4 regions of the Raoultella sp. genome follow, and region 1 is predicted to be linked to each of the others. Evidence: predicted binding sites of a transcription regulator. Region 1 holds the regulator's gene; each other region holds the start of a gene.

Region 1 (4,215 bases):
GTAAAGCGCATAGCATCCAGGCCTAGCTGGCGGGCCAGTTCTTCCAGCGTATTAGCCTGCGCGCCAGGGAAAACCGGCGGCATAAAGTGGCCGATCGCTTTACTGTCGATAATGGAATAACCAATTTGCCCCGGCTGGTGGGCAACAAGACGTCCCCAGATGGCGTAACGCTTCGGCCAGAAATCTTCGCCTTCATCATAAAAGCGATCCGCGTCACGGTTAACCACCACCCCTAACGAGACACAGTCCACGCGGGTACAGATGCCACCGTCATACAGCGGTGCTCTGGCATCAATCGCCACGCAGTGCGACTGAGAGGGATCGCCGATAATATCTGCACCAGCATCGATCATAAATTTGAGCAGTACCCCCTGATTAAAGCGGGTGCCGCGAATGAGAAAGTTATCGGCAGGCCACTCGCCGCGCGCGTTTTCCCCCCAGGCTTCACGGAGCCATTGGCGGTTGGATTCGAAACCACCGGCAGCAAGTACGCAGGATTTGGCGGCAATGCGCTCCTCTCCCGCGATGGCTGCGACAAACGTGCCGTTGCGTAGCTCAAGCGCCTGCACCGGCGTATTGTAACGAATTTGTACGCCCAGCTTTTCCGCGCTCCGGTAGTAGGCATTCACCAGGGCTTTGCCGCCACCCATGAAGAACGCATTGGTCCGCGCCACGTGCAGTGCCCCGGAGAGGGGAGGCTGAAAGTTAACGCCGTGCTGGCGCATCCAGTCGCGACATTGCGACGAGGTGCGGATCACCAGACGCGCCAGCGCTTCATTGGTATTGCCTTCGGTGACTCGCCAGAGATCCTGCCAGAATTCCTCTTCGGTATAGCTGTCCACCAGCACATCCTGCGGCGCATCGTGCATGCAGCGTAAATTGCGGGTATGCTGGGAATTTCCCCCGCGCCATTCGCGTGGGGCAGCCTCAAGCAACAGCACCGACGCTCCTGCTTCGCGGGCGGTTAAGGCGGCACATAACGCGGCATTGCCTCCGCCAATCACCAGTACATCAACCATCGTAGACTCCATTACTCTTTAACCAATTGTTAAATCTGTAATTGAAATGTATACGCAGGAGTTGTGTGGGCGCTATGCTGCTCGGCTAAAGACCTCTTTAGTTGGCGTAAAGAGTGGCCCCAGGCCAGTGGCCAGTTTCCACCAGCTGGCGCATGACTTTGCTGAGCACCACGCGGGCGGCGAGGCCTGCCGGAGTGAGCTCATCGTCAGACAGGCTCACTAAAAAGTTGGGGCGACTGAGTATCGGGTTATGGACGCCGATCACTCTTAATGCCTCTTTATCAAGGTGGGAAATTGCAGCCCCGGGCTGCAGTGTCGCTCCAAGACCGCTGCGCACGGCGCGCATCAGTAGGGTCAGACCATCAATTTCGGCGGCAATGTCCAGCTTCAGGGCATGTTCCTGGCTGATAGCCTCTAGCCTGCCGCGCAGGCCGTGACCCTGACTGGGCATAATCAGGGGAATATTCGCCAGCTGCGAGGGGGAAATGGTGTCGTCAGCAATCTCGGTCAGTACGGCGTAGGTTCCAATCAAAAATAGCCGTTCTTCGAGGATGGGTCTGGCGCTCCAGCGCAGGATTTTCTCTTTCTGGAAAACGACGGCTAAATCAATTTGGCGGGTGTTGATCATTCGTTCCAGATTGCCGGAGAGACTTTCCACGACGTGCAGGCGCACATCAGCATAGCTTTCCCGCATCGCATTAATAAAAGGCATCCCCAGTATTGATGCGGTGCTGGGAGCCATGCCGACGCTGACGTGCCCGGACAGGCGAGCTTCCCGGGCAGCAAGGATCGCATCATCAGCATGGCGTAGCGCCAGCTGCGCCTGAGAGTAAAAGGCCAGGCCAGCATTGGTGGGAGTGACGCCGCGTGAGGTGCGCTGCAGCAGGCGAATGGAGAGTTCATTTTCCAGGCGTGTCATTTGCTGGCTGAGCGCCGAGACGCCAATATTGAGATCGAGCGCAGCGCTGCCCATGCTGCCGGTTTCCACAATCCGGACGAAGTAACGTAGCTGACGAAGTTCCATGTCGATTCTCGGGTAAGACGGAAAGGAATTTCACAGTAAAGCAACATCGCCCGGGAGGGAAGGTCGAGCGGCAGATTCCACGCATAAAAAAAGCCAACTGTCAGGTTGGCTTTTTGCGCTTAACGCGGCAGGAAAATTACTTTTCCTGCGCGTCGTGTGCATGTTCATCTTCACGGCAGTCGCCTTCCGCACAGTGACCGTAAAGGTACAGGCTGTGGTTGGTCAGGCGGATGCCATGACGGTGGGCGATTTCACGCTGACGCGCTTCGATAGACTCATCGCTGAATTCGATCACTTTGCCACAATCGAGGCAAATAAGGTGATCGTGATGATGCTGCTGGGTCAGTTCGAAAACAGATTTACCGCCTTCGAAGTTGTGGCGAGTCACAATGCCAGCATCGTCGAACTGGTTCAGCACGCGATAAACAGTAGCGAGACCAATCTCTTCACCCATGTCGATCAGGCGCTTGTATAAATCTTCCGCACTGACGTGATGGTTATCCGGTTCCTGCAGGACTTCCAGGATTTTTAATCGTGGAAGTGTGACTTTCAGGCCAGCCTTCTTTAATGCGGTATTGTTGTCAGTCATGCGGAATCTGTCCTGTTGCTAAACGATCTACTTCCATCAGCGGAAGTAATACAGAGAATCACCCGATGCAATGCGTCTCATTATAGAACTGCCATCGTCAAATGAAAACTGCAAGTATCGGGCCTTGTATGCTGTCAAAAACGAGGCACCAGCTACAAACTGCGTCACCTGACCTCGTTAAATCAGAGGACATTGTACAGATATGTGATTAAAAGTTAAAAACTTGTAGCTATTTGTTTGATTGCTTCTATCTATTAATGCGGCGAAAATTTATGATAACGCCACACAATCATCCGGCATCAGGCGTTTTTGATCTCTTCGAGGTGCAGTTCTTCAGCGACCTGCTTAACCCATTTATCCACGCGTTCGTTGGTCAGTTCCGGCTGGCGGTCTTCATCGATAGCCAGACCGACAAAATGATCGTCATCCGCCAGGCCTTTAGAGGCTTCAAAATGATAGCCCGCAGTTGGCCAGTGGCCAACGATGGTGGCGCCGTGCGGCTCAATGATATCGCGGATGGTGCCCAGCGCGTCACAGAAGTATTCCGCGTAGTCTTCCTGATCGCCGCAGCCAAACAGCGCAACCAGTTTACCGTTAAAGTCGACCTCTTCCAGCGTCGGGAAAAAATCATCCCAGTCGCACTGAGCTTCACCGTAGTACCAGGTCGGAATGCCGAGCAGCAGGATATCGTAGGCTTGCAGATCTTCTTTACTGCTCTTGGCAATGTCGTGAACATCAGCAACATCTTTACCAAGCTGCTTCTGAATCATTTTTGCAATATTCTCGGTGTTGCCCGTGTCGCTGCCAAAAAAGATGCCGATGATTGCCATGAGTAAAATAACCTCTTGAAACTTAATGATGTGGTAGTGGCGTAATGCCCGCAGATAAAGGCAATCATAGCAGAACAGGGGAGGGCGCGGAAACAGCAATCACGCCCGACTGCACACTCTGCTACATGAAAGTCTTTTTTTTAAGGATTTTCAGGCTTTGTCCCAACCGCGCAGGGTTGCCAGCTGGTTCATTAGCATCTCTTCGATCAAATCGCTGCGGTTCATATTGCGAGCTTCCGCCAGTTCGTTGAGCGCATCAACCGCTTCAGCGTTGAGCTTTAACTCCACACGCTTCAGGCCGCGAACTTTATCGCGTTTGAGCTGATTGCGTTTATTTATGCGCAGTTGTTCATCGCGCGAAAGCGGATTGGTCTTTGGTCTACCCGGGCGACGCTCGGTTGCGAACAAATCTAATGTCGTACGGTCCGTTTGTTCTTTTGCCATGATTCAGAGTGACTTCGGGGAAACAAGTTGCCGGGCTATAGCCGACACAGATAGCGCGCCATAATACATCAGGCGAACCGCTGCGCCAACGACCGCGGGCATTCTGCAGCGCGGTCGGGCAGTTTTTAGTCAGTTAAGCCTGCAAAGCGGTTAGATAGCGACGAATAGCGCGCAGGACGGCTTCCGGTTTCTCCGCATGTACCCAGTGGCCGGCACCGGCGATGACGTGCGCCCGCGCCTGCGGGAACTGGGCGAGCAGGGTATCGCGGTAGTCATCGGTGACGTAGGGAGAGTTGCCCCCCGGAATGA
Region 2 (4,215 bases), on a different contig from region 1:
CAGCAACTGCGGGATTTTGGCTGCGCTATCGCCATTGATGATTTTGGTACGGGCTATGCCAACTATGAACGTCTGAAGCGTCTACAGGCGGATATTGTCAAGATTGACGGCTGTTTTGTCCGCGATCTCGAGAGCGACCCGCTGGATGCGATTATGATTAAATCCATTATTGAAGTGGCGAAAGTTAAAAACCTGACGGTGGTGGCGGAATACGTCGAGACGGAAGAGCAAAAAGAGAAACTGCTGGCGTTAGGTGTCGACTATTTGCAGGGATATTTAATCGGCAAGCCGCGGCCGCTCAGTGAACTGCGGACGTAAAAAAACCGGGGCAAGCCCGGCTTTTTCATCATCTTGTCAGTTTACAGCACCAGCGCGGCGATAGACGCCGAGAGTACGCTCACCAGCGTCGAACCGTAAACCAGCTTCAGTCCAAAGCGGGAAACCACGTTACCTTGTTCTTCGTTGAGGCCTTTGATCGCCCCGGCAATAATCCCGATAGAGGAGAAGTTGGCGAAGGAGACCAGGAAGACAGAGATAATGCCTTCAGCGCGCGGAGAGAGCGTGCTGGCAATTTTCTGCAGATCCATCATCGCCACAAATTCGTTCGAAACCAGTTTGGTGGCCATAATACTGCCCACCTGCAGTGCTTCACCTGCCGGTACGCCCATCACCCAGGCAACCGGATAGAAGATGTAGCCAAGGATCCCCTGGAAGGAGATGCTGTAGCCAAACCAGCCGGTAACGGTCGCGAACAGGGCGTTCAGTGCGGAGATCAAGGCGATGAAACCGATCAGCATTGCGGCAACGATAATGGCAACTTTAAAGCCCGCCAGAATGTATTCCCCCAGCATTTCAAAAAAGCTCTGACCTTCATGCAGATGGGACATCTGCAGGTTTTCTTCGCTGTCTTCAACGCGGTACGGGTTAATCAGCGACAGGACAATAAAGGTACTGAACATGTTGAGCACCAACGCAGCCACGACATATTTAGGCTGCAGCATCGTCATGTACGCACCGACGATAGACATGGAAACGGTCGACATCGCGGTCGCAGCCATGGTGTACATCCGGTTGCGCGACATTTTGCCCAGAATATCTTTATAGGCAATAAAGTTTTCTGACTGGCCCAGAATCAGGGAACTGACGGCGTTGAATGACTCCAGTTTACCCATGCCGTTAATTTTGGACAGCACGGTACCAATGGCGCGAATGACGACCGGCAGGATACGAATATGCTGCAAAATACCGATCAGCGCAGAGATGAAGACGATAGGGCACAGCACCTTCAGGAAGAAGAATGCCAGGCCTTTGTCATTCATATTACCGAAAACGAAGTTTGTCCCTTCATTGGCAAAGCCGAGAAGTTTTTCGAACATCTCGGAGAAGCCTTTCACAAAACCCAGACCAATATCAGAGTTCAGGAAGAACCATGCCAGCAAAACTTCAATGACAAGTAATTGAATAACATAACGAATGCGAATTTGGTTACGGTTATGGCTGACCAGAAGGGCCAGTATAGCCACCACTACGATCGCGAGGATAAAATGCAAGACGCGGTCCATATTTGCTCCAAATATGAGGCAGGTTAAATTTCTGTGCACATTCTATGTAACAAGACCAAAGAAAACGAGATCAAATCCACACTATTGCAATGAACTGTGACCAATCACCAAATTAGTGATCAAGCATACATTTTTGTTATGTAGCGTAAAGGTTTTAAAAGTTGCTTAGATTGTACTAATCTGTGATCTGGCGAGATGCGAATTCATCAATGCCACTTTTTTCGTTGTTAGCCGCTATCGTTCCCTCCTATCAAAGCAATAGTGATCATCTTTCTAAATGAACTTGATAATCATTCGCATTTTGATAGCATGAAACATAGCAAAGGCTATATTTCAGAGGCAGAAAATGACTAGCAGTCGCGTTGAGAATAGCAGCGGTCGCGCAGCGCGCAAGATGAAGCTCGCATTGATGGGGCCTGCGTTCATTGCTGCCATTGGATATATCGATCCCGGCAACTTCGCCACCAATATTCAGGCGGGCGCCAGCTTTGGCTATCAACTGCTGTGGGTGGTGGTATGGGCAAACCTGATGGCGATGCTGATTCAGGTGCTGTCGGCAAAGCTCGGTATTGCGACGGGTAAGAACCTGGCGGAACAGATTCGCGATCGCTATCCGCGTCCGGTGGTGTGGTTTTACTGGGTGCAGGCGGAAATTATCGCCATGGCTACCGACCTCGCCGAATTTATTGGAGCGGCCATTGGCTTTAAGCTGATTCTTGGCGTGTCGTTACTACAGGGAGCGGTATTAACCGGGATTGCCACTTTCTTGATCCTGATGCTGCAGCGTCGCGGGCAAAAGCCGCTGGAAAAAGCGATCGGTGGTTTACTGTTGTTTGTGGCCGTCGCCTACATTGCGGAACTGATTTTCTCCCAACCTGCGCTGGCGCCGTTGGCGAAAGGGATGATCATCCCGAGTTTGCCGAACAGTGAAGCCGTGTTCCTTGCCGCCGGTGTGCTCGGAGCGACGATCATGCCGCACGTTATCTATTTACACTCGTCGTTAACGCAGAATCTGCACGGCGGTACGCGAAAAGAACGTTATCACGCCACCCGCTGGGACGTTGCGATTGCGATGACGATTGCCGGGTTTGTTAACCTGGCGATGATGGCCACCGCCGCCGCGGCATTTCACTTTAACGGCCACACCGGGATTGCCGATCTGGATCAGGCATATTTGACACTGGAACCACTGTTAAGCCACGCGGCCGCGACCATCTTTGGCCTGAGTCTGGTGGCCGCTGGTTTGTCATCGACGGTGGTGGGAACACTGGCAGGCCAGGTCGTGATGCAGGGCTTTATTCGCTTCCATATTCCGCTGTGGTTTCGTCGTGCGGTAACGATGCTGCCTTCATTTATTGTCATTCTGATGGGGTTGGACCCGACGAGAATTCTGGTGATGAGTCAGGTGCTGCTGAGTTTTGGCATCGCTCTGGCGCTGGTGCCGCTGCTGATTTTCACCAGTAATGCCCAGCTGATGGGGGACTTGGTCAATACCCCGTGGGTGAGACGTGCGGGTTGGGTGATTGTCGGCATCGTGGTATTGCTCAATGGTTGGCTATTGGTCGGCACGATCTTCGGGCTGTAATCATGTCGATCGCCATGAAAAAGGGGAACCATCTGGTTCCCCGATTTGATTAATGGTGGCCATGACCGTGGCCACGACCGCCGCCCGGTCCGCGTCCCCAGCCGCCGCGTCGGTCATCACGATCATTCCAGCCTTCACGATAGCCGCGTTCGTAGGCTTTACGTTTATCCCAGCCGCGATGCCAGCCGTTATCGTGATGGCGCCAGCGGTTATCACGCCACTCATAGTGACGACGCCAGTAATCACGGTCGCGCCAGCCGCCACCGTCCCAGTAGTTACCGTAATTATCACGATCGCCTATTTGTAATTTTACAGATGGCAGCAGGGTGATCTCTCCGGCATTTGCGACCAGTGGCGCTGAAAGCAAAAGCACCGCAGCCAGAATCAGTGACCTGAACATACTCTTCTCCTTCACGATCGGGGCCTGAGCGCCGGATGATAGTCGCGCTCATTGGGCCTGTTAACGTGATATTACGGAGCGGTATAGCCCCGCAGCATTGGATGAACTCCTAAATCGCGGATAAGAGCACTTTTTGTGAAAGTGAAATTGCGTTTACGCCGCAAGGATTGCGTCGATTGCCGCACACTCTTGTGCGCTGAAATGGCGATTGGCCAGCATACCCACGGCATCATCAAGCTGTGTAGTTTTGCTGGCGCCAATCAGCACGGAAGTCACTTTCTCTGCCCGTAAAACCCAGGCCAGCGCCATCTGAGAGAGCTTTTGCCCGCGGGCCTCGGCCAGCGCGTCCAGCCGACGAACCTTCTCGAGCTTCGCCTCGGTTAACTGCTCCGCTTGCAGGAAGCGGCTGCCGCTGGCGGCACGGGAATCTGCCGGAATACCGTTTAAATAGCGATCGGTGAGTTGACCGCCAGCCAGCGGTGAAAACGCGATGCTTCCCACGCCTTCAACCTGCAGAAAATCGAGTAGTCCATCCTCAACCCAGCGTTCGAGCATGGAATATTTGGGTTGATGGATAAGACACGGTGTCCCAAGGTCATTGAGAATACGCACCGCTTCGGCGGCCTGCTCAAGTGGATAGTTGGAAAGCCCGACATACAGCGCTTTAC
Region 3 (4,215 bases), on a different contig from region 1:
CTTTACCCGTACCGGTCTGGGCGATCGGCGCATAGCCGGCTTCAATCTTGTTGCGATAGTCGTTACGGAACCAGGTGACTCCCGCCAGCCAGCCGTCGCGTTTAAACTCAAGGCCAATCTCCTTATTAATGCTGGTTTCTGCCTTCAGGTCATCGTTACCTAGCATGTAGCAACCGACATTATCTGCGCTGGCGTAGCAGCCCTGGCCTTTACTGTACAGGAGATAGTTCGGGTTGGTCTGATACAGGCTCGGTGCTTTATAGGCGCGGCCAATCCCCATCTTCAGGGTAAAGTCGTCGCCCAGCCCTTGTGACAGGTTCAGCGACGGGCTCCAGTTATTGCCGACAATGCTGTGGTGGTCGAAACGCAGCGCTGGGGTCAACATAGTGGAGTCGGTTAGCTCAACGTTATCTTCGGCAAATAGCGAGAAGATCTCCGCCTGTGAATATGGGCTACGGTCATTGCCCATGCCTGCAATCGGACCGCCCTGTAAAGCCTGGCCGTTAGACGACATGTCCTTCATCCGCTGCTGGTTCCACTCGGTGCCCAGGGTCAGGTTCTGATTCACCCACAGGTCGAACGGGACGCTGATTTCACTGTGCAGCATCACGTCGGACAGGTCGATATCGCTAAACTTATCGCTGTTAAACAGGCCTTCCAGACCGCCAGCCAGCCCCTCGCCGAGACGTGAATTACGGGTATGTTCGTACTGCGCCCAGTTGCTAGTGGTAATGCCGTTATCCCAGCCGCCGTTCCAGGTGACTGAATAGGTCTGACGGTAGAGACGGTTGGTCTCTTTACCGTAGTTTTTCTTCACCAGGCCGTTGCCGCTGTTGTCGTTGTTGGTGTTCTGCGTATCTCCGGCGTACAGGTTGCCCTGGCGGCTGTAGCCCGCTTCAAACTCCAGCGAGTTCATTGGCGCAAAGTCCCAGCGCACGACGCCGTTGATATTCTTGTTCTCCACCCCTTCGCGGCCGGCGGGTAACGTATCGGCGTAAATACCGGTACGTTGTGACTGGTGTCCCTGGTTGATATCCCAGGCGTCGGCCTGCGTTTTATCGAGATTACCTAACAGGCGGAAGCTGAAGTCGCCGCCCAGCGGGCCATTCAGGCTGAAGTTGGTGCGTTTGGTGGCGCCTTCATCTTTGTGCTCCGGGGCGTTCATGTAGGTGTTCCATGAACCGTGCCATTGGTTATCACCTTTTTTGGTGATGATATTGACCACGCCGCCCGCGGCACCGTTGCCGTAACGTACCGCCGCCGGTCCGCGAATGACTTCAATGCGCTCAATCAGCTCCGGTGGAACCCAGTTGGTATCGCCGCGGGTATCGCGCTCGCCGCGCCAGCCCAGGCGGATGGAGTTACGGCTGGTGACCGGTTTACCATCAATCAGGATCAGGGTATTTTCCGGGCCCATGCCGCGGATATCAATCTGACGGTTGTTGCCGCGCTGGCCGCTGGTGGAGTTGCCGGTCAGGTTAACGCCCGGCATGGTGCGGATAATTTCGGAGACATCGCGAGCGGGCGGGCGTTTACGAATTTCCTCGGCGGTGATCGTCGATACGCCTGGCGCCTGAAGGTTTTGTTCGGCGGCGGTGACGACCATCGTCTCTTCAGCGGCCGCTTTTTGACTGCCGGAGGTCTCTTCCGCGCATAGCGGGAAGGCAACCCCATAAATCCCCAGATTGACCAGCAAGGCCAATGATTTGATCTTGTTATTCATTTTACGTCCTGCTTTCCTTTGCCGCATGCCCCTGAAACCCCTTCCCACCGAGAGGGGCGGCGGCAGAAATGTTGCCAGTAGAGGACGAAGGCATTCCATCGCTGACCAATTGGCCCTCTCTGACAGGTGTAATTAGAAGTGGCTCTTCCTAAGGTGCGGTAATACGCTATTGCAAATGAAAATGGTTATCAATAATATTATCAATAAAAATTACGTTTATTGAGAAAAATCACGGTAAACATAGGGTTAATAACGGAATGTTAATGACAGGAAGTGATGACTGGTGGCAGGGGATCCCCGGTCCTCAAGTTGAGGCCGTTGGCGATGGCTGTCAGGTGACCTTCTGGTGGCGGGATCCGGCGGGCAGCGAAGAGACCTCGTTGACGAAGCGGGTGTGGATTTACATCACCGGCGTCACCGATCATCACCAAAACGCCGTACCGCAAACCCTGAAGCGTGTGTCCGGCACTGATGCCTGGCAATGGCAAACCACGCTGTCGCCCGCCTGGCGCGGCAGCTACTGTTTTATTCCCTCCGAACGCGATGACGATTTTGCCCCTGAGATTTTCGCCGGCGGCAACCCGGATCGTACGCTGCTGCGTGAAGGCTGGCGCAGGCTGCTGCCGCGTGCGCAGGCCGATCCGCGAAACCCACAAAGCTGGAAAGGCGGGCGCGGCCACGCCGTTTCGGCGCTGGAGCTGCCGCTGGCGCCGGAACAGCCCGGCTGGTCGCTACGCAATCAACCTTATCAACCGCCAGTGCGCATTGAATGGCACAGCGCCCGGCTGGGTAACACGCGAAGGATATGGATTTACACCACCGGTGAGGCAGACGGCGCAGCGCGTCCCCTGGCGCTGCTGCTTGATGGTCAGTTCTGGGCCGAGAGTATGCCGGTGTGGTCCGCGTTGGCCGGACTGACGCGCGAGGCAAAACTGCCGCCTGCAGTGTATCTGCTGATTGATGTCATCGATAACGAACAGCGAAGCCGGGAACTGCCCTGTAACGCTGATTTCTGGCTGGCGGTGCAGGAAGAGCTCTTGCCTCTGGTGCAGCAAATCGCGCCTTTTAGCGACCGCGCCGATCGCACCGTGGTCGCCGGGCAGAGCTTTGGCGGCCTGGCGGCGATGTTTGCCGCGCTGTACTGGCCGCAGCGCTTCGGCTGTGTCCTGAGTCAGTCAGGCTCCTACTGGTGGCCGCATCGCGGCGGCGCGCAAACCGGCCTGTTGATCGAACGCCTGAGTCAGGGGGCGATCCGCCCGCACGGGCTGCGAATCTGGCTGGAAGCCGGAGAGCGTGAGCCGCTCATTTTTCGCGCCAATCAGGCGCTTTTATCGCAGCTACAGCAGACACAGCAGACGATTTTTTGGCGTCAGGTTGACGGCGGACACGATGCGCTTTGCTGGCGCGGTGGGCTGACGGCCGGGCTCATCCAGCTATGGCAGCCGTTGAGCCGTACGCAATAACAACGTGCGCTTCAGATTCAACATCCTTCCGGCTACCCCAAGGCGGCAGCCTGGGCGAAAGCCGTCAGGAGGGTGGCGAGTAAAGACAGGAGTTTGGTATGCAATTCAGCAACCCCTTCGATAATCCGCAAGGGCAGTTTTACATTTTGCGCAACGAGCAGCAGCAATACAGCCTGTGGCCGCACCACTGCGCGCTGCCGCAGGGCTGGGGGGTGGAATGTCCGCCGCAGTCCCTGGAGGCGTGCAATCGCTGGTTGGCGGCGAACTGGTCAACCCTTACCCCCGCGCATCATGCAACCTCAAGGAGCCGGACATGAGCACTCGTTTACCGCTGGTCGCGGCGCAGCCTGGGATCTGGATGGCGGAACGCCTCTCTACGCTGTCCGGCGCATGGAGTGTTGCCCACTATGTCGAGTTGCGCGGCAACCTTAACCCGGCGTTGCTGGGACGGGCGATCGTCACCGGTCTGACGCAGGCCGATACCCTCAGCCTGCGTTTTTGCGAAGATAACGGCGAAGCCTGGCAATGGGTCGATGAGCATCGTCTCTTCGCGGAACCAGGCTATGGCGACCTGCGCGAGGCACGCGATCCGCACGACGCCGCGCTGGCGTTAATGCAGGCCGATCTCGGGCAGAATTTACGCGTGGACGGCGACAATCCGCTGGTTTGTCACCAGTTGCTGCGGGTGGCGGATGACTGCTGGTACTGGTATCAGCGTTATCACCATTTGCTGGTCGATGGCTTCAGTTTCCCAGCCATTACCCGCCAGATAACGGAGATTTATCGCGCCTGGCAACGTGGAGAGCCGACGCCAGCGTCACCGTTTACCCCTTTCTCTGAGGTTGTTGAAGAGTACCAGCGCTACTCCGGCAGCGAGGCCTGGCAGCGCGATAAAGCGTTCTGGATCGAACAGCGCAAAGCGCTGCCGTCACCGGCGTCGCTCTCTGCCGCGCCGCTAACGGGGCGGGCGACCAGTACCGATATCTGGCGCCTGAAGCTGGATCTGGATGCCGGCCTGTTCAGCCGCCT
Region 4 (4,215 bases), on a different contig from region 1:
ACTGGATGGCGCGCGTTATATCCTGATGGAGCGTTTTGCTGAAGACGCCGCGCTGCTGGCGAAGGTGCGCGACTACCTGTGGAAGAATGCGCACCTGGTTGCCACGGTGGTGAGCGGGAAAGAAGAGGAAGGGGCAAAATTCCGCGACTACTTCGATCACCATGAACCTGTCGCTACCGTCCCTTCGCATCGCGCACTCGCCATGTTCCGCGGCCGTAACGAAGGCATCCTGCAGTTGGCCCTGAATGCCGACCCGCAGTTTGACGAGCCGCCGAAAGAGAGCCACTGCGAACAGATTATTAGCGACCATCTCGGTTTACGGCTGAACAACGCCGCCGCCGACAGCTGGCGCAAAGGGGTTGTCAGCTGGACGTGGCGCATTAAGGTGCTGATGCATCTGGAAACCGAGCTGATGGGCACCGTGCGCGAACGCGCCGAAGATGAAGCCATCAACGTGTTTGCCCGTAACCTGCACGATTTGCTGATGGCCGCCCCCGCCGGATTGCGCGCCACCATGGGCCTCGATCCGGGTCTGCGCACCGGTGTAAAAGTCGCCGTGGTAGATGGCACCGGTAAACTGGTCGCCACGGACACCATCTATCCACACACCGGACAGGCCGCCAAAGCGGCGATAGTCGTCGCCGCACTGTGTGAAAAGCACAACGTTGAGCTGGTCGCTATCGGGAACGGCACCGCCTCCCGTGAAACCGAGCGCTTCTTCCTCGATGTCCAGCAACAGTTTCCGAAAGTCACCGCGCAGAAAGTGATCGTCAGCGAAGCCGGGGCTTCCGTCTATTCGGCTTCCGAACTGGCAGCTCTGGAGTTCCCGGACCTCGATGTTTCTCTGCGCGGCGCCGTGTCAATCGCCCGCCGTCTGCAGGATCCGCTGGCCGAACTGGTTAAAATCGATCCGAAATCCATCGGTGTGGGCCAGTACCAGCACGACGTCAGCCAGTCACAGCTGGCACGTAAGCTGGATGCGGTGGTCGAAGACTGTGTTAACGCCGTCGGCGTGGATCTGAACACCGCTTCCGTGCCGCTGCTCACCCGCGTGGCGGGCCTGACGCGGATGATGGCGCAGAATATCGTCGCCTGGCGTGATGAAAACGGCCAGTTCCAGAACCGTCAGCAACTGCTGAAAGTCAGCCGCCTCGGTCCCAAAGCCTTCGAGCAGTGCGCCGGGTTCCTGCGTATTAACCACGGCGACAACCCGCTGGATGCCTCCACCGTTCACCCGGAAGCCTACCCGATCGTTGAGCGTATTCTGGCCGCGACCCGGCAGGCGTTAAACGATCTGATGGGCAACAGCAGCGAATTACGCAGTCTGAAAGCGGCCGACTTCACCGATGAGAAATTCGGTGTGCCAACCGTCACCGACATTATCAAAGAGCTGGAAAAGCCCGGTCGCGACCCGCGTCCGGAATTTAAAACCGCGAAGTTCGCCGATGGCGTGGAAACCATGAACGACCTGCTGCCAGGCATGGTCCTTGAAGGTGCGGTCACCAACGTCACTAATTTTGGCGCCTTTGTCGACATCGGCGTTCACCAGGATGGCCTGGTGCATATTTCGTCGCTGTCGAATAAATTCGTCGACGATCCGCATACCGTAGTCAAAGCTGGCGACATCGTGCAGGTTAAAGTGATGGAGGTCGACCTACAGCGTAAACGTATCGCGCTGACCATGCGTCTGGACGAGCAGCCGGGCGAGAGTAACGCCCGACGCGGCGGCGGTAACGATCGTGCGCAGGGCAATCGCCCGGCGGCAAAGGCGGCAAAACCGCGCGGCCGTGAAGTGCAGTCAGGTGGCAACAGCGCCATGATGGACGCGCTGGCTGCAGCCATGGGTAAAAAACGCTAATCCTTCCCGGCCCCTCATTGCAGGGGCCGTTTTTCCGCCCTGTTCTCTGACCCAATATCGGTATACTGCGCAACTTGATTCACGACGGCGAATAAAGGCGAGTAAATAAGTTATCTATTAAAGTTTCATTTTGTTAACCAATGAAACCTTAATTGAACATTCAATGACAAAATAAATATTACCGTTATTTATCGCTACAGTGCAGACCTTGCGCCATATCAAAAAAGCAGCATATTTCCGGCAAATGTCAATTATTAAACCCTTTATGTATTGATGATAAAAACTATTATCATTATCATCATTTTCAGTAGGTCTTTATTTTTCTCCGTTGGCTATGCCCCAGGTGCTGTGCGATGACCGCACACGGTAAACTCTCGTTCAGTTAGCGATTACAGGTAGGCCTTATGCAATTCACTCCTGATAGTGCGTGGAAAATCACGGGTTTCTCTCGCGATATTAGTCCGGCTTATCGTCAGAAACTGTTATCCCTTGGAATGCTGCCAGGATCCTCTTTTAATGTGGTCCGCGTCGCACCACTTGGCGATCCGGTGCATATCGAAACCCGGCGCGTAAACCTGGTATTACGCAAAAAAGATCTCGATTTAATAGAACTGGAAGCGGTTGCACGATAACACCTGGTCCGGTACTCAGAGTCTGAAATATGAAAAAGCTAACTCTTGGTTTAATTGGTAATCCGAACTCCGGCAAGACAACATTATTTAATCAGCTTACCGGTGCTCGTCAGCGCGTCGGCAACTGGGCCGGGGTCACCGTCGAGCGCAAAGAAGGGGCCTTTACCACCACTGACTACCAGGTCACCCTGGTGGACCTCCCCGGCACCTATTCGTTAACGACGATCTCTTCACAGACCTCTTTAGATGAGCAGATCGCCTGCCACTATATCCTCAGCGGCGACGCCGACATGCTGATTAACGTGGTCGACGCCTCAAATCTGGAACGCAACCTCTATCTGACGCTGCAATTACTGGAGCTGGGCATCCCCTGCATCGTTGCGTTGAATATGCTGGATATTGCCGAGAAGCAAAAAATCCGTATTGACGTTGACGCGTTGGCGGCCAGACTGGGTTGCCCGGTGATTCCGCTGGTCTCTACTCGCGGGCGCGGCATCGAAGCGTTAAAAATGGCCGTCGATCGCCGCCAGCAAAATACGTCGCTTGAACTGGTGCATTACCCGCAGCCGCTGCTGCGCGAAGCCGAAAAACTGGCTCAGGAGATGGTGCCGGAGATCCCGCAGCGTCAACGCTGTTGGCTGGGTTTGCAGATGCTGGAGGGTGATATTTACAGCCGCGAGTACGCCGGGAACGCTGCGCATAAGCTCAACGATGCCCTGGCGAATCTGAGCGCGGAAATTGACGATCCGGCACTGCATATCGCGGATGCCCGCTATCAGAGCATTGCCGCCATCTGCGATGCCGTCAGCAACACGCTCACCGCTGAGCCAAGTCGTTTCACCACCGCGATGGACAAAATCATCCTGAGCCGCGTGCTGGGGCTGCCCATCTTCTTATTTGTCATGTACCTGATGTTTCTGCTGGCGATCAACATCGGCGGCGCGTTACAACCCATCTTTGACGCCGGCTCCGTGGCTATCTTTATTCACGGTATTCAGTGGCTGGGTTATACCCTGCATTTCCCGGACTGGCTAACCGTTTTCCTTGCCCAAGGGCTGGGCGGCGGTATCAACACCGTGCTGCCGCTGGTACCGCAAATAGGCATGATGTATCTGTTCCTCTCCTTCCTTGAAGATTCCGGCTATATGGCGCGAGCGGCCTTCGTCATGGACCGCTTGATGCAGGCGCTGGGGCTACCAGGGAAATCTTTTGTTCCGCTGATTGTCGGCTTCGGCTGCAACGTGCCGTCGGTCATGGGCGCGCGCACACTGGATGCGCCGCGCGAACGTCTGATGACCATCATGATGGCGCCGTTTATGTCCTGCGGCGCGCGCCTGGCGATCTTCGCGGTTTTCGCCGCCGCGTTCTTTGGTCAGAATGGCGCGCTGGCGGTCTTCTCGCTGTATCTGCTCGGTATCGTGATGGCTATCCTGACCGGCCTGATGCTCAAACACACCATTATGCGCGGCGAAGCATCGCCGTTCGTGATGGAACTGCCGGTCTACCACGTCCCGCATATCAAAAGTCTGGTCCTCCAGACCTGGCAGAGACTGAAAGGCTTTGTGCTGCGCGCGGGTAAAGTTATCGTCATCGTCAGTATTTTCCTTAGCGCCCTGAACAGCTTCTCGCTCAACGGCAAGCTGGTGGATAACATTAACGATTCGGCGCTGGCCTCCGTCAGCCGTATTATTACGCCGATTTTTAAACCGATTGGCGTGCATGGAG

Evidence for each region. Region 1 encodes Fur, which represses iron uptake genes when iron is present. Its sites were predicted from a motif close to ATAATAATGAGAACNACTATCAA; they were not measured.
Region 2: the regulator Fur is predicted to act here: its motif matches at 1,846-1,868, upstream of ACZAHD_RS16955 (Nramp family divalent metal transporter).
Region 3: the regulator Fur is predicted to act here: its motif matches at 1,899-1,921, upstream of fes (enterochelin esterase).
Region 4: the regulator Fur is predicted to act here: its motif matches at 2,135-2,157, upstream of feoA (ferrous iron transporter A).

The regions. Positions count from the first base shown of each region.
Region 1 covers NZ_JBCNNS010000017.1:45,954-50,168, forward strand. Annotated here, with positions in the region: gene tcuA (FAD-dependent tricarballylate dehydrogenase TcuA) at 1-1,019, opposite strand, end outside; gene tcuR (tricarballylate utilization LysR family transcriptional regulator TcuR) at 1,117-2,043, opposite strand; gene fur (ferric iron uptake transcriptional regulator) at 2,180-2,632, opposite strand; gene fldA (flavodoxin FldA) at 2,932-3,462, opposite strand; gene ybfE (LexA regulated protein) at 3,613-3,906, opposite strand; gene ybfF (esterase) at 4,040-4,215, opposite strand, start outside.
Region 2 covers NZ_JBCNNS010000106.1:4,969-9,183, forward strand. Annotated here, with positions in the region: gene ACZAHD_RS16945 (sensor domain-containing phosphodiesterase) at 1-318, shown strand, start outside; gene ACZAHD_RS16950 (NupC/NupG family nucleoside CNT transporter) at 360-1,562, opposite strand; gene ACZAHD_RS16955 (Nramp family divalent metal transporter) at 1,909-3,147, shown strand; gene ACZAHD_RS16960 (DUF2502 domain-containing protein) at 3,197-3,547, opposite strand; gene mgrA (L-glyceraldehyde 3-phosphate reductase) at 3,701-4,215, opposite strand, start outside.
Region 3 covers NZ_JBCNNS010000028.1:7,413-11,627, forward strand. Annotated here, with positions in the region: gene ACZAHD_RS07180 (TonB-dependent siderophore receptor) at 1-1,723, opposite strand, end outside; gene fes (enterochelin esterase) at 1,942-3,186, shown strand; gene ACZAHD_RS07190 (MbtH family protein) at 3,285-3,503, shown strand; gene entF (enterobactin non-ribosomal peptide synthetase EntF) at 3,500-4,215, shown strand, end outside.
Region 4 covers NZ_JBCNNS010000026.1:23,797-28,011, forward strand. Annotated here, with positions in the region: gene ACZAHD_RS06850 (Tex family protein) at 1-1,858, shown strand, start outside; gene feoA (ferrous iron transporter A) at 2,263-2,490, shown strand; gene feoB (Fe(2+) transporter permease subunit FeoB) at 2,520-4,215, shown strand, end outside.